Regions from separate parts of the Kurthia sp. Dielmo genome, predicted to be linked through region 2. Evidence: predicted binding sites of a transcription regulator. Region 2 holds the regulator's gene; the other holds the start of a gene.

Region 1 (9,359 bases), on a different contig from region 2:
ATCCGGAGTTCCAATCGCTTTACCGAGTCCTAAGCGATTCATAATCGTGTACCCAGCATGTGTATTGAGCGCCACATCCCCCGCTGCTAGAAATTGTTTTAAGAAAGCTGGAGAATCTTCAAAACAGCTTTTAAGTAAATCAGAAATTACATCTTCTCTGTAAAAAATATTCAATGCGTCAATGGTGTTCACGTGTAGTGCCTCTTTTCTATGTAGATAAGTGAGTATAGCTTAACATTTTAATTTTTTGTGAAATTATGAATTCGGAAACATTATCAAAAGAGCAACGTCAGATTAAATAGAAATAAAGAGTATTTAGTTAACTGGTGTTAAAATAAATAAACGGAGTCTTAAATAAAGGGAGAAAAAATGAAAAAAATATTGCTTTCTATAGTGCTGCTAATTATAAGCATTGTATATTTAATTACATCTTTATCAAAAAAAACGCTGTATGTATCTAGTATGTCAATGGATGTGGATAATCCGATTCATTTTCACCCGTTATTTTTAAGAATCAATTTAAATATTTCTGATACTCAGCTAGCCTATTACGATATTACACTAGTACCCGTTTATCTGTTAATAGTAGTTTCATTAATATTAGTAAGTTTAGCCATGAAAAAAAGTAAAAGTAATTGATTTAAAAAATTTAAAAAGCATTCCCAAACAACATTTTGATATCCTTACAAATCAATAAATAGACGACTTTAAACACAAAGCCTACTAAAAAACGCCACTTCAATATTAATTTGAAGTGGCGTTTTGATTTGTCTATAAAAGGATGGTTTTGGAGAATTAAATTCACTATGCTAAAAATCATAAAAATTTATCAGTTCAATTTTAAAAAAAGCACCTCATTCACTGGGGTGTTTTTTTATGTACTTCAAGCTTTCCATATTCAGCATCGAACAATGAAGCGAGTTTAAAAGATGTATTGCTGCTTAAAAAAACTTAAAGCCCCGCCCATAAAATTAAATATTTATTTAGCATTTGACGAGCGGATGGAGCGAATGCTTATTCCGTCCTGCTAAAAATTAAATTATAAACTTGTTGAATTGCTTAAAAGGGCATAAAAAAAGACCTCTAAAGTCGAGGTCAAATTATTATTTTTGGTCTGATAATTCTTCGCCAACAAGGATTTCAAAGAGTTCTGCTGAATTCCCCGTATCTAGTTGAACATAGTTACTTTCGGCGTCTATAACAAGTTCTACTTTATCGTTATTCGGAGTTATCCAAAGTTCATATGTCGCCGCTTTTGATTCAACTTTAGGATTTTTGTATGGAAATATGAATCTGTAATCAGGTGGGTGAGTCATATTTACTTTTGCATGTTCCCAATCAATCTCATTTAAAATATCTTTCACTTTTTGAACCTGTTCATTATCAGTAATTTCTTTGAAATCCGCATATTTATTTTCATCACCAATGCGATGTTGAACTTGTATATAGCGTTCTTCATTTTCTCTTACGTTTGAACACCCTACTAAAAATATGGAGACGATACCAAAAAGGGAAATAAGGTATTTAATTTTTTTCATAATATCTCCTCCTATATAAAATGGCTATAATTGGAAACTATTTCATGTTTAGTATAGCATATTCTAAAAACAACAAACTTTACGAAAACAGCCTTTAACAAAAAAAATCCCACCTTTCATGAAAGGTGAGTTTCTTCTTTTGTATCTTTTAGAAAATAAGAAGCAATGAAAGCTGTGATTGGAATGACAAGGGTTACGCCAATACCAGCACAGCAAATCGTAATGAGCTCACTACTAAAAATTTTGGAGTTTACAATCTCACCAAGTGAATAGGATAAATCATTAAACCAAATAAGTAGGGCTAGGTAGCTTCCGAAAAAGGCGAAAAATAAGGTGTTCGCACTTGTACCAATAATATCTCGGCCAATGTGCATGCCAAAATCAAATAATTGTTTTCGCGTAGCTTCAGGGTGTAAAGTGAGCATTTCCCGCATTGGAGAAGCAATCGCAATGGCTGCATCTGTAATGGCGCCGATGGTACTCATAATAATGACCGAAATTACGATTTGCTGAAAATCTAGGCCAATATGGAGTGACATCATACTTAATTCTTCTGTTTCTTCCTCGCCAAACCCTTGAATTAATGAGCTTTTAGTGAAGAGCCAGATGAGTACTACAAGAAAACCAGTAGTAGCGAGCGTAGAGACGAATGCGATTTTTGTCATGGGATTTACTTCATTAATATAAAACAAATTAATGATACTAACGACAATACAGGCAATAAAAGTCAATAAAATCGGGTTGAGTTGTGGAACATTCATAAAGAAGAGCAGCACAATTACGACAATGAAATTTAAAAATAAAGCAATAAATGAACGCAATCCTTTTTTGCCGCCAATTATCAGCATACATATCGCTAAAATAATGGCGAGTACTATAATAATATTCATCGTATCGCCTGCTTTCGTTTAATAAAGAATAAGACAATGACTAGCGAAATCGGGATGGCTAACACAATACCAATGCCGCCAACAAGGGCACGGACAAGCTCTAATGAAAGGTTAATGGATAATGTGTACCCGAATGCCGATTGATTTTTAAAATAAAGTAACAGCATGGGAATGGAGCCACTTACATAGGCAAAGAATAAAATATTGGTCATTGTGCCCATAATATCTTTTCCGATTTCACGACCAGATTGAGCCAGTCTTTTTAAAGAAATAGCGGGATTTTTCTCATACAATCCATAAAGCGAGGAAGACATCGTAATCGCAATATCCATTACAGCTCCGAGCGAACCGATGAAAAGGCCTGCCATAAAGACCGTTTTATAGGGCCGCGTAATAAATTGTAGCTCTTCATAGCGCATACCTTGTTCATTTGTCAGCTTTAAGACAATATAGGCAAGCCCGAGCGACACAAATGTACCAACTAATGTGCTGATAATAGCAGTCATTGTCTTTTCGTTAAAACCATTTACGAGTAGAAGGGATAAAATGGTGAAGAGGAAAATCCCAACGATGCATAGTATAAGTAGATAGGCGTCGTATGTTGTATAAATACTAATAATGGTCCAAATAATTGCCGCGTTAATAAAAAGACTAATGACAGAAAAGAGACCTTGTAAACGCCCTACCGCAATTAAAACCGCGATAAATACCCAGAGTAGTGTGACGATATGAACGTCTCGTTTAACGCCTACAATATCATAGCTATGTACGTCATTTTTTTCGGCTAGCTTATTTTTTTCGATAAATAAATCGTGGCCAATTTCATATTCATTATCAAATCCCTTTGAGTCGGAATATTGATTAGTTAACGTGATAACGTCGCCTTTTTTTTCACCATTTGTAATTTTTGCAGTTAGCTGCTGTGTATAGAGCGTATCTTTATTATTGAATTGATCAGTAACGGCTTCCGTTTTTGTGACAGTGTTTTCTGTTACAGTCGCAATGGTTTGATGATAAAATGAATCATTATAGAGCGTAAATACGATGGAAACAGCCGCACAGAGAATGAGTAAGGCGGCAAGCCACCATTCACGAAAGGATTTCATACGCTAGGCACCTCCTTGATATGTAATACCTTAGCTATCTTACAGGTTTTGAGCATGTTGATAAAGTAGAAAGTGCCTTTGTTTAAGCTAAAAATGATACATACGGAACTAAGGAATGAAATAACTCGATAAAAGGAGCATTCTATGGGGAAAATCTTATTTATTACCTTTTTCATCGCAATCCCGCTTCTATCTATCATTGTCGTCACGAGCATAAACGTTGCGCTGCGAGACGCTGCATTTTGGCCAGCCTTAGAAGCATCTTTTCCTATCATTGTTTTTTACTATTTAGCACTGAGTATTGTGTGGATTAGTAATGTAGAAAAAATACGTCAGGTTAAATAAAAAGTAGAAACATGTCTATACATGTTTCTACATATTTTCATCATCTGGACGGTTTTTATTACTTTCCATTTTTGTTAGACTATTACTGGTAGGCTAATAAATCATACATAGGAGTGACTTAATGAAACATATCGCAGCAGCCATCTACTTATCATTTGCGTTCTTATTTATTTTCCTGCAATCATTCGATGGTTATTATACGACAAGTGGTACCTATGTAATTATTGCGTTATTCTTTGTCTTAGCAATCATTTATTTTATCCGTATCGCCAGAGATTTTTTCAAGGATTTAAAATAATAAAATGAACGAATGCCTATTCTTTGGAATGGGCGTTTTTCTTCTTTGTATTTTCATTCGGCCTTTAAAATCTTCAACATGATAGAACGATTATATTATAATAGTAATAGAATATTTTATGTAAAGGAAGGTAAGCGATGACTCAATTTATATTCTTGAATAGAAAAACCCCGAGCTTGTAGGGCGTGCTATGTAATCCCTTGACATGCTTTGCGAGCTCGGTTTTCTTTCAAGGGAGCGGTTTTAAATGAACAAACGTACGAGAGCCTATACGCGTCATCAGCGAGCAAGAACCATCGAGAGGAAATGGTTTATTCTAAAACATATATGGCAGCGAGAGCCAGAATATATGCCTGTGAAAGGCACGCTAAGCAAGAATAAAAATCCATTGCTCTTGCCGCATGTGCCGATACGAGCAGTATCATGGTATTCCAAAGGCGAAGTATAAAGCGAGATGGGCAGAAATGAAGAAGGAAATGGATTATTGATTTTTGTAGGAGCGTTTTAAGATAACTATAAAACACAAAAAAAGTAGCAATTTGCTACTTTTTTATTTTACATAATTAAATTGGTGAATAACCTAATCCTTCAAGTGTTGATTTTACGGTTTGTAGAGAATAAGAAGAATCATAGTCTTTCGAAATTTCTTCAAGCTGTGTAATATTTACATTTTCATTTTCATCTAATACAATATTACTCAAACCACGAATATATAAATTTTCTGCTACTAATTTTTTATCTTCATCATATTCTTTAACTTGGTAAATACCGACGAACGAACCCCTTTCGGCAGAATTAATGCTTGAATAGTCGTTATTATTAGCAGGTTTGAACTGACGATAGTACATTTGTTTTTCCTCTACGTCATAACTCTTAACAACTTCATTTTCATCAAAAATATTGAATTCATCTTCAAATTCTCTATTGTTATTTTCTTTAATTACACGCTTAATTTCTTTTAAATTTTTAATTTCTTCTACTTTTTCAGGAACTACTTTTAGTCCTTCTACTTTCTTTTCGACAATCCCTTTACCTTCTAAAATATAGCCAGCATCTGCAAGGTCATCAATGTTTGTTACTTTATATTGAACGGTATCACCATTTTTGAAAGTTTTAGCCTCGTCCCCTTTTGAATCTACTTCTTCAAAGTGTACTTGTGGGAGATCTTCATCATTAGGATTATATGTAAGATGTCCAGTTGCTTGTCCGCTATAACCTTCCGCCACAAACGATGTATTTTTTTCGAGTTCTGCATCTGTTAATTTTTTCGGTTCTTCTAAACCAGTAACCTCAAATTCCTTTTCTCCACCTTTGATTTTATCTGTTTTATCTTCATCTACCACTACATTTACCTTGACTTTGTCACCATTTGAAAGATTTTCTGTTTTATCAAGTTTTATATCAATTGCTTGTTCAGCTGCAGAAATTTCTTCTAATGTTTCGTAGCTATCATTTCCGGTGAAACCAAATACTTCTTTTAAATATTTCGTTTCATTTACAGTGTATTGAGCAGTTCCTTTCGTATCAATCCCATCAAAATCTACGCTAATATATTCTGTTACATCTTTAGCGCCACATCCACCTAAAATAAAAGCGCTACTTAATGCTGCGACTAAAAATTTACTTTTTTTCAACGCTATCCCTCACATTCGTTTTTAACTAAATATTCCTTAATTAGAAAATATAGTTATTTATTTTATGTAAATTTTAACATATTTTTTTGATTTTTTTGTAATAAATTTAAAAAAATTGATAGAATTGAGCGTTTAATATCATTTTTAGAATAAAAATTGCTGGAAATGAAATAGGAGATAGTTAGAAGAGAATAAAGTTAAGATGTCGTGTTCGATAGAAATCGTCTATAGATGAAAGGCTATTTAGGCGGAAAGTAGTACAATAAAATGAAAAAGGAGCTGCGTACACGCGAAGAAATTATTGAGGATTTATGGCATGACAGCTTATATATCGATGAAAATACATTGTATGTGAATATAAATCGACTACGAGAAAAATTGAAGCAAATTGGCGCAGCAGATTTTATTAAAACGGTGCGAGGAGTGGGCTATCGTTTATGATAAAGGAATTTTTAGTAGATAAAATTATTCTACTTGGATTTTCAGGGATTTTCTTTCTTTTTGTCATCATAGATATTAAATTCTGGTATGAGGATATGGAGGGTTTATCAATTTTGGCGAAAGATTTTAATGGATAAAGGCTACATCAAAAAAGCAATGCACCTTCGTACATTGCTTAAAGACCATTTGAAAACAGTCGAATGATAATCCTTGGAATAAACAAAAGTATACGCAAAATGCCATCAACTATTACTTCGATTAAAAAATCCCAAATGACCTCTACAATATTTTTTTTCATTTTAGAAAGTTGCTGTTTTTTCTTTTTCATAATCTTATTATATCGGTTTTTTTAGTTGGAGTCAGGTGTCTATAGATGACAAGCTAATAAGTTGTTATCTGTGCTGAAAGTAATTATTAGATAAGGACCATACCGCCACCATTCATACTATTTTGAGTTTTTTAGGATAAGAAATATGCCCAAGATGTTATTGACTATTACTCCTAAAACTTTATAATGGTCAAATATCGAGTAAAAGAAATGGAGGACGCACATGGAAAATAAAAAGGTCACTTGGTTAGAGCTGTTTTCCGATTTATTATTCGTTGCAGCAATAGCGACTGTTACAAGTGTACTGATTCACGTAGAACATGGAGAAATTCCACTTGAATCAATCGCAAAATTTGTCTTAATTTTTATTCCGATTTGGTGGAGCTGGGTTGGACAAACCCTATTTACGAACCGATTTGGAAAGGATTTAATTCATCATCGATTCTTTCTGATCTTACAAATGCTTTTTGCATTAGTCATGATTGCAAGTCTGTCTACTGACTTTGATTCTTATTTTGTACCATTTTTAGTTGGTTATTTAGGATTAAGAGCTTTAACGGCTATTCAATATTTATTAGCTGCGCGTGTTGAAGAAGGCGCACGTAAAAAAGTAGCTCAGTTTTTAGGGAAATATTTTTGGTTAGGCATTCTCATTTCACTTATGTCAATTTTCTTTGATAGCTGGTGGCGTTATTTCTTCTTATATCTAGGGATTATTGTGGATATTATTGTCCCAATGTTTGGAAGGAAATATTTGATGAAGAGTCCTGTAAATAGTGAGCATTTAATTGAGCGATTTAGTCAATTTACAACAATTTTATTTGGTGAGATGCTCGTTAGTACGATTGTGATTGTGCAACCAGCACCGGGCGAATGGAATAATATATTATATGGCACATTATTTTTTATTTTGATCATTTCGATGGGTTGGCAATACTTTGATAACTTAGACTTTAAAGTCGATAAAAATATAAAATCCACAGGACAACGGATTATTTATGGACATCTCTTTATTTTGATGGCCATTAGCATGATTACGATTTCAATTCGTTTGTTATTCCAAGAGCAAATGCATCCATCTTTTATTCTAATGTTTATCTTCATCGCAATGTCGATGTATTTAATCTCTACATTATTCGTCTTTAATTCGTATCGTTATTCTCATGCAAAATTGAAGAAACACCAAATTATCGTATTAACGCTATTTTTATTTGTTTTATTGCGATGATTTTTGTGAAAGTATCCATCCTTTCAAACTTTTTCATTTTAATAATGATGGTTATTTTCTTTGTTATTTATGCAATTATTTCTTTAAAGTAATGAATAGTAAGGCATTGTATCGAATATTTGGTGCAATGCTTTTTTATTTCAGAACTAATTTGAACTATTAAAGTGATATCTTTTAATGTAGGGGAGTGGGTAAAATGATGAAGAAAAAACGAATTCAACATATAAACTACAAAAGATTTAAGCTTGAAACGGATTATATAGCAGCGCAGGAATGTGAAGTATGTCATGAATATTTTGTTGTTGAGGACAAGGATATCAGGGAATACTGTCCGAGTTGCGGGGGTGCTTTAGAAAATTTCACTGAACATGAGGGAGCGGAATGTATGCAGTGCAATCAGTTGTTTGAAGCGTATGAACCGATATATGTACATAAGGAAAATCGTCGTCTATGCATAGGGTGTTATGAATTATTAGAAAAGAGGTATTTGTCTTTTAAAAGGGGGAAGTTAGATGAACAAAGTTGAAGCTTACTGGCAGAGCTATGCGACAAAAAATGGATTGAATCTTAGCACACCCGATGCGTGGATGTTTGGGGATGGCTCGAAAGAAATGGGTGATACATTAGGTGCGCTTGTTGTAGATGGCATCAAAACAGGGACCTGCGCGGCGCATTGTATTTATGAGTTAGAAGGCGAAAAGCTTCAGCAAGTCGGTCAGTTTGATATTGTCTTAGATGGCGATGAAAATCCGCTTGCCATTATTCAATATACCAACATCGAGCTTGTCAAAATGAAGAATGTAACACCTGCCTTTGCAAAATCGGAGGGTGAAGGGGATTTAAGCTATGATTACTGGTATGACGCCCATGTGCAGTTCTTTACATGGGAGCTAGGCTTATATGATCTCACCTTTACACCAGATATTGTGCTCGTTTGCCAAACGTTTGAAGTGGTTGATATTTATTAAAAGCACCTAAAATGATGGCATAGGTTTTTTGACCTGTTTTATTTTTCAGTATAATATTTTTCATGGATGTATGTTATGCTTTAATTGGTTATTACCATAATAAGGTATAATTTACAAAGGGGTGACAACGATGAAATTATTTTTATGTATACTGGGTGCGGCCGTATTAAGTAGTTTACTTTTCTTTGGTATTTTTGGTATTTATATTGTCAGTGCGATCGTAATTGGTGTGTTATTTAGAGCATTGATGCTACTTCAAGAGATTCATAAACAAACGGTACCAGCGAAGGATAAGGTAAATGATGCCTATACAAGCTATATGAACGAGCGAGAAAATTAAAGGTACATACAAAAAAGCGTGATTCTTATGATGAAATCACGCTTTTTTTGTTAGCGCAATAAATATCAAAAATGATGCAAGTTTTTCACATATACTTATTTTGAGGTGAAGCAAGATGTACAGTCAAGCAGTCGAGCAAATCATTGATACATTAGAGGAACAGTTATTAACTGATTGGCAGTTGGAGCAATATGCGGAGCGAATAGGCTATTCAAAATATTATTTAACAAGAACCTTTAAAAA
Region 2 (6,493 bases):
GAATTTCATAATATACGGAAATAAAATCAGATAGGAAAATGCAACGCCAACGATAAACAGTACGATCACATATGGAATATAGCGCAGTGTCGCCTTTTGTTCATGCGCATACAACCCCGGACTTACATATGCCCACAACTGATACATAATAACTGGCATCGTCAACACAAGTGCAATGACAAAATCCGCCTGAAAGAAAATCTTTAGCGGATCCGTGACATTAAAGGCATGTAACTGCAAAGACTTTGCATGCTCACTATACTGTAAGTAATGAATAAGTGGCTTCGCAATAAAAAGGCCTATAATCACATTGATGACAAAGAAAACGGTTACTGTAATTAACCGTTTTCGAAGTTCATTTATATGCTGTTCAAGCGTTAGTTCATTATCTTCCATTGCAATAACTCCCTAACTATTTATGTTCAACTTTATTTTTCTCTTTTGTCTTATCATCATCGTCATCCACTAAACCTTTAGTGGCATTCTTGAATTCACGGAGCGTGGAGCCCATCGCTTTTCCAAGCTCAGGCAGCTTCTTCGGACCAAAAATAAGTAGAGCAACGACAGCGATGATTACAATGCTGCCAAAACTAACTCCTCCCATTACAGGCACCTCCTCATTAAGATGCCTATATTGTAACGCAATCATTCTCAATTAGCTATAGCATTCTCAATAGACTATTGACTCATTTTCCTACATTACGCATAAAGTAGCTCAGCGTCTGTAATTCAATTGATAAATCGATTGTATGTACACGGAATGTATCCGGTACTTGTAGGCGCACAGGCGTGAAATTAAGAACACCCTTCACATCCATCGCAACAAGGCGGTCTGTCATCATTTGAGCAGAGCGTGCTGGTACTGTTAAAATCGGTAGCTCAGCATGAAACTCTTCAAATTTTTCTTCCATAACATCTGGATGAAAAACGGGTACACCATTGACTAATTTCCCATCAAGTGGATAGTTCGTATCGAAGGCAACAACGATTTTCATATTCTGATTTTTTTGGAAGTTATATTTCAGTAGCGCATGCCCCAGATTACCAATCCCGATAACAGCGACATTCATGCGCTCATTATCATCTAATACATCTCTAAAGAAAACGAGTAATTTTTGTACATCATAGCCATAGCCTTTACGACCAAGTGCGCCGAAATGTGAAAAATCTCGTCGAATCGTAGCAGAATCTATTTGCATCGCCTCACTTAACTCTTTTGAAGAAATGCGTTCTATTCCTGCTTCCGAAAAATTTTGAATGAAACGATAATAGAGAGGTAATCTTTTCGTCGTAGCCTGCGGAATTTTATAATTTTCTTTCAAAGCGGTTGTCCCCTCCTGGATTAACTTTAACTTCTTAACATTGCACCACTGCCCACATTTCGATAAACTAAAATGAGAACTGAGGTGTACTTCATGATTGTATTACAAGTCAATCAATTATATAAATCTTATATTGCAGATGAAATTTTAAGTGGCGTGAAGCTCGAAGTACAGCATCGAGACCGCGTCGCACTTGTTGGCCGTAATGGTGCCGGCAAATCCACATTATTAAAAATTATCGCGGGGCAACTTTCGTATGACTCCGGCGATATTATTATGCCAAAAGATATCCATCTTGGCTATCTCGATCAACATGCGGGTCTTGATTCAGACCTAAGTGTATGGGATGAAATGATGACGATATTCGAGCCCCTAAAAGCGCTTGAAACAACGATGCGCTCACTCGAACAGCGTATGGCAGACCCAGACATTTATAACGATGCTGAACAATATGCCAAAATTATGGCTGATTATGATCAGCTTCAACATGACTTCAAAGCACGTGGCGGCTATCAATACGAAGCCGATACACGTGGGGTTCTTCACGGGATGCAGTTCCCTCGAGAAATGTTTGACCAGCCAATTAATTCATTATCCGGCGGTCAGCGTACACGACTTGCCCTAGCGAAGCTACTACTTAGCAAGCCTGAGCTCCTTATTCTCGATGAACCGACCAACCACTTAGACATTGAAACACTAAGCTGGCTAGAGAATTATTTGAAGAACTACGATGGAGCCATCCTTATCGTATCACATGACCGTTACTTCTTGGACCAAGTTGTGTCGATTGTCTATGAAGTTTCTCGTCATCATGTCTCAAAATTCTCTGGGAACTATTCGGACTATCTAGACCAAAAAGCGAAAAACTATGAATTAGACGTTAAACGCTATGAAAAAGAACAATCGGAGAAGGCGAAACTTGAGCAATTTGTTGAAAAAAATATTGCTCGTGCATCCTCTACAAAAATGGCGCAAAGCCGTCGTAAAATGTTAGAGCGACGTGAATGGATGGATTCTCCGCTTGGCGATGAAAAGTCAGCCACGCTGACATTTGAAATCGAGCGTCAAAGTGGCAATGATGTATTATCGGTGGATAACCTCGCAATTGGCTATGATGACAAATTAATTTCAGAGAATATTCAGCTACGTGAATACCGCGAAGACCGTATCGCTCTTGTCGGCCCAAATGGTGTCGGTAAATCTACACTATTGAAAACGATTGTAGGCGACCAACCAAAACTTGCTGGTGAAGTACGCTTTGGTACGAATGTTCAAATTGGCTACTACGACCAAGAGCTTGCAAAATTAACGAGCAATCGTACGGTCATTAAAGAAATTTGGGATGAATGGCCATTAATGAACGAAAAAGATGTACGTTCTGTACTCGGCCGTTTCCTATTTTCAGGCGACGACGTTGAAAAAATTGTGAGTGACTTGTCTGGTGGCGAAAAAGCGCGTCTAGCACTTGCCAAATTGATGCTTGAGAAAAATAACTTCCTCGTACTCGATGAGCCAACCAACCACTTAGATTTAGATAGTAAAGAAGTACTTGAAAATGCGTTGATCGATTACCAAGGCACACTGCTTTTCGTTTCACATGACCGTTACTTTATTAATCGTATCGCCACAAAAGTTGTTGAACTCTCACATGATGGGACATTCGAATATTTAGGTGACTATGATTATTATGTTGAGAAAAAACTGGAGCTCGAAGAAATTGCGCTTGAAAAAGCAGCTGAAGAGCAGGCAAAACACCCTACGCCAGTAAAAGAGAAAAAAGCGACAAACACATCAATTGATAAAGAAGCCAAGAAAAAAGAACGCAGCCTTCGTCGTAAAATCGAGACGTTAGAAGTTGATATGGCAACGTTTGATGCACAAATTGTTGAATATGAGCAGCAGCTTTGTGACCCAGATGTCTATTCAGATCATGAAAAAACGCTGACCATTCAATCGGCATTAGATGATGCCAAAGAACAAAAGGATACGCTTGAAATGGAATGGCTTGAATTAAACGAAGAGCTTGAAGCACTTTAATCCTTTAAAGAGAGGCTTGGACAAAACACGTCATTTTCCTTTTTTAGCGTTCGCAATGAAAAACCGGAACCGCGCTACAGCACGATTCCGGTTTTTCTTATGCTCATATAAACGGTTGTTTTTATACGTATGTCCCAGCCTCTTCTTTTTTATGGCAACCTCCTAATATAAATTTCGCTCTTATAAAAAAGGAGGCGTCCTATGAATAAAAATTGGTTAATGTCGTTGTTAGTCATTGTATTCATTTATCAACTTGGCTTTTTTGCGGTTCATTTACCATCATTTTTACACTATTTGTATTGGGGTTCTGCAAGTATTTTTGGTCTTGTCATAGGGTTCTACAGTTTAAAGAATTTCTATAAAAAGCTACCGGTTGCTTTACTCGGGACACTAACATTTTTAATAGGTGGCTTCACATCTTCCCTTCTTCTCTTAGAATTGGCTACATTAAACATGTAAGATGCAGGATTTTTCTGCATCTTTTTTAGTTATCCACAGGCTAGTTGATTCCTATTTTTCATTATACATATTTATGCAATTTATCCAAATCGCGTCATAACGCGATTTATAGCATTAAAAAACAGCCCAACAAGTAAATTGTCAGACTGTTTCAAAAAGTTATCCACATGTGCATAACTTTATTTTCCTTTTTTAATCATTCCAAGAACGTAATTCCATGCCTGGGCGACCATTTAAATCCCAACCGCTACGTTTGCCGGCTTTAAACATTTCTGTTCCTGCTGCTGCAATCATTGCGGCATTATCTGTACATAATTTAAGTGGTGGTACGAAGAACGGAATGCCCTCTTCATTGAAGATTTTCTCCAGTTCCGTACGTAAGCCTTTATTGGCTGATACGCCACCTGCTGCGATAACTTGCTTCACATTAAATTCACGTGCCGCACGCAATGTTTTCGTTGATAGCACTTCTACAACACTATCTTGGAAACCTTTTGCGATATGGTATGGATTAATATCGCCACCGCGTTGTTTTGCGTTGTGTTGATAGTTAATAACGGCTGATTTTAAGCCACTAAAGCTGAAATCATACGAATTAGGCTCCAACCATACACGTGGAAACTCGATAGCTTCGTCACTTTCATGTGCCATTTGGTCAATACGTGGACCACCTGGGTACGGGATGTCTAGCACGCGCGCTACTTTATCGTATGCTTCACCTGCTGCATCATCACGTGTTTCACCAATTACTTCAAATGAGCCATGCTCTTTCATTAAAACAAGTTCTGTATGCCCACCTGATACGACTAATGCAAGTAATGGAAACTCCATTGGTTGCATTAAGTTATTCGCATAAATATGCCCTGCAATATGATGTGTGCCGACAATCGGTAAATTATGTGCAAAAGCAAAAGCCTTCGCAGCATTAATACCGATTAAGAGCGCACCAACAAGCCCAGGACCTTCTGTAATACAAACTGCATCTAAATCCTTAGGCTCCATATTCGCTTGCTTTAACGCTTCCTCAAGAACGATTGTGACATTCTCTACATGATGACGTGATGCAATTTCTGGCACAACGCCGCCAAAACGTTTATGACTTTCAATTTGTGATGCCACGACGTTTGAAATGATTTCAGTCCCATTTTTCACGATAGACGCGGCCGTTTCATCACAGCTACTTTCAATACCTAATATATAAAGATCTTTTTCCATTATAAATTCACCCACATGACAAGAGCATCCTCTTGATTATCTGTATAGTATCCTTTACGAATACCACCTGCCTGGAATCCTAGTTTGCGATAAAGATTTTGTGCTACGTCATTTGTTACGCGCACCTCAAGGCTCATAACCACGCAGCCCTGCTCTTTTGCGATGCGCATGGCTTCGCGCATCAATTGCTCCCCAATTCCTTTGCCGCGACCTGCTGGCATAACGGCAACATTTGTAATCTGACTTTCATCAAGCACAATCCACATACCGCAAAAACCGATAATTTCATCGTCTTCAAGTGCGACTACATAGGTTGCTTGTGTATTTTTCGTCATTTCCATTTCAAATGACTCTAATGTCCATGGCGCTGGGAATACAGCTTCTTCAATATGGTGAACAGCTGCTGCATCCGCAAGCGTCATTAAACGATAGGTTACCACATTTGTTCACCTACTTATTTTTTTGTTCTTTAATCCAATTCGCCTCAGCTTCTGCTAAACGGCGATATTGTGGCACAAAATTATGCACCGCATCCCCTGTTAATTGAGGCATTTTTTCTGCTAAATAAATTAGTTGTGCAGCATCTGGTAAATCAATTGTATAGGGCGCACGAACTGCACGCTCGCCTAATGTTTCGACAATTACATCCCAGAAAGTATCCACATCATGCCCTACGAATAATACAGGTGCATTCAGTGAATCTAATTTTTCTATTAAGTCTGCGATGCTATAGTGATGGTCCTCAACAACATTTTCAAAGCCATTTACTGCATCAAAAGCACCCGCGTATACATTTTGACGGCGTGCATCAATTAACGTACAAACAATGCCATTATACATTGCCGCATTTGCTGCTAGCATTTTTAAGCTTGAAACGCCTACTAAAGGCTTGTTCAGTGTCCATGCTAATGTTTTCGCAATCGTTACGCCAATACGAATACCTGTGTATGAGCCAGGCCCTTCGCTGACTGCCACCGCATCAATATCCTGTGCTGTTAACTTCACACGTGTTAATAAGCGCTCAATCGCAAGCATCGCACCACCTGAGTGATTTAACTTAATATTTGTTACTTCGTTTGCGAGCACTTGACCGTCTTTCACTAACGCTACGGCAAGCGGTGTATTTGCTGTATCAATACCTAACCAAATCATTTCATTAACTCCTCACACAACTGCTCATAACGTGTTCCAGTTGGGTTTAGTAAAAATCGTCTTGCGTCTGCATCAACACGTTCAATACGAATCGCAAGTCGTTCTGCCGGTAGGTCTGGTTCAATTAAATGCGCCCATTCTACAACCGACACTGCATCGCCGAAAAAGATTTCATCCCAGCCAAGATCCTCATCACTATCAGCTAGACGATAAACATCTAAATGATTGAGTGGAAGGCGTCCTTCATATTGTTTCATAATTGTAAATGTCGGGCTATTAACGATACGTTTTACTCCTAAACCTTTAGC

What was found. The regulator Rex, encoded in region 2, represses fermentation and respiration genes when NADH is low (regulators of the CRP and FNR family bind a similar motif). The targets are predictions, from matches to a motif close to TTGTGAAATATTTCACAA.
Region 1: the regulator Rex is predicted to act here: its motif matches at 5,874-5,891, upstream of KTHG_RS14565 (LptM family lipoprotein).

What each region holds. Positions count from the first base shown of each region.
Region 1 is NZ_HE578960.1:213,426-222,784, forward strand. Features, by position in the region: gene KTHG_RS14540 (PDDEXK-like family protein) at 1-192, opposite strand, end outside; gene KTHG_RS14545 (YhfM domain-containing protein) at 1,104-1,538, opposite strand; gene KTHG_RS14550 (YibE/F family protein) at 1,655-2,428, opposite strand; gene KTHG_RS14555 (YibE/F family protein) at 2,425-3,534, opposite strand; gene KTHG_RS21380 (hypothetical protein) at 4,001-4,177, shown strand; gene KTHG_RS14560 (hypothetical protein) at 4,425-4,625, shown strand; gene KTHG_RS14565 (LptM family lipoprotein) at 4,741-5,811, opposite strand; gene KTHG_RS14570 (winged helix-turn-helix domain-containing protein) at 6,079-6,252, shown strand; partial or broken gene KTHG_RS14575 (low temperature requirement protein A) at 6,804-7,900, shown strand; gene KTHG_RS14580 (hypothetical protein) at 8,005-8,334, shown strand; gene KTHG_RS14585 (ASCH domain-containing protein) at 8,321-8,776, shown strand; gene KTHG_RS14590 (ATP-dependent Lon protease) at 8,907-9,116, shown strand; partial or broken gene KTHG_RS14595 (helix-turn-helix transcriptional regulator) at 9,232-9,359, shown strand, end outside.
Region 2 is NZ_HE578967.1:501-6,993, reverse strand. Features, by position in the region: gene tatC (twin-arginine translocase subunit TatC) at 1-396, opposite strand, end outside; gene KTHG_RS19945 (twin-arginine translocase TatA/TatE family subunit) at 413-604, opposite strand; gene KTHG_RS19940 (redox-sensing transcriptional repressor Rex) at 687-1,322, opposite strand; gene KTHG_RS19935 (ABC-F family ATP-binding cassette domain-containing protein) at 1,416-3,359, shown strand; gene KTHG_RS19930 (hypothetical protein) at 3,561-3,818, shown strand; gene tsaD (tRNA (adenosine(37)-N6)-threonylcarbamoyltransferase complex transferase subunit TsaD) at 4,011-5,033, opposite strand; gene rimI (ribosomal protein S18-alanine N-acetyltransferase) at 5,033-5,473, opposite strand; gene tsaB (tRNA (adenosine(37)-N6)-threonylcarbamoyltransferase complex dimerization subunit type 1 TsaB) at 5,484-6,185, opposite strand; gene tsaE (tRNA (adenosine(37)-N6)-threonylcarbamoyltransferase complex ATPase subunit type 1 TsaE) at 6,182-6,493, opposite strand, start outside.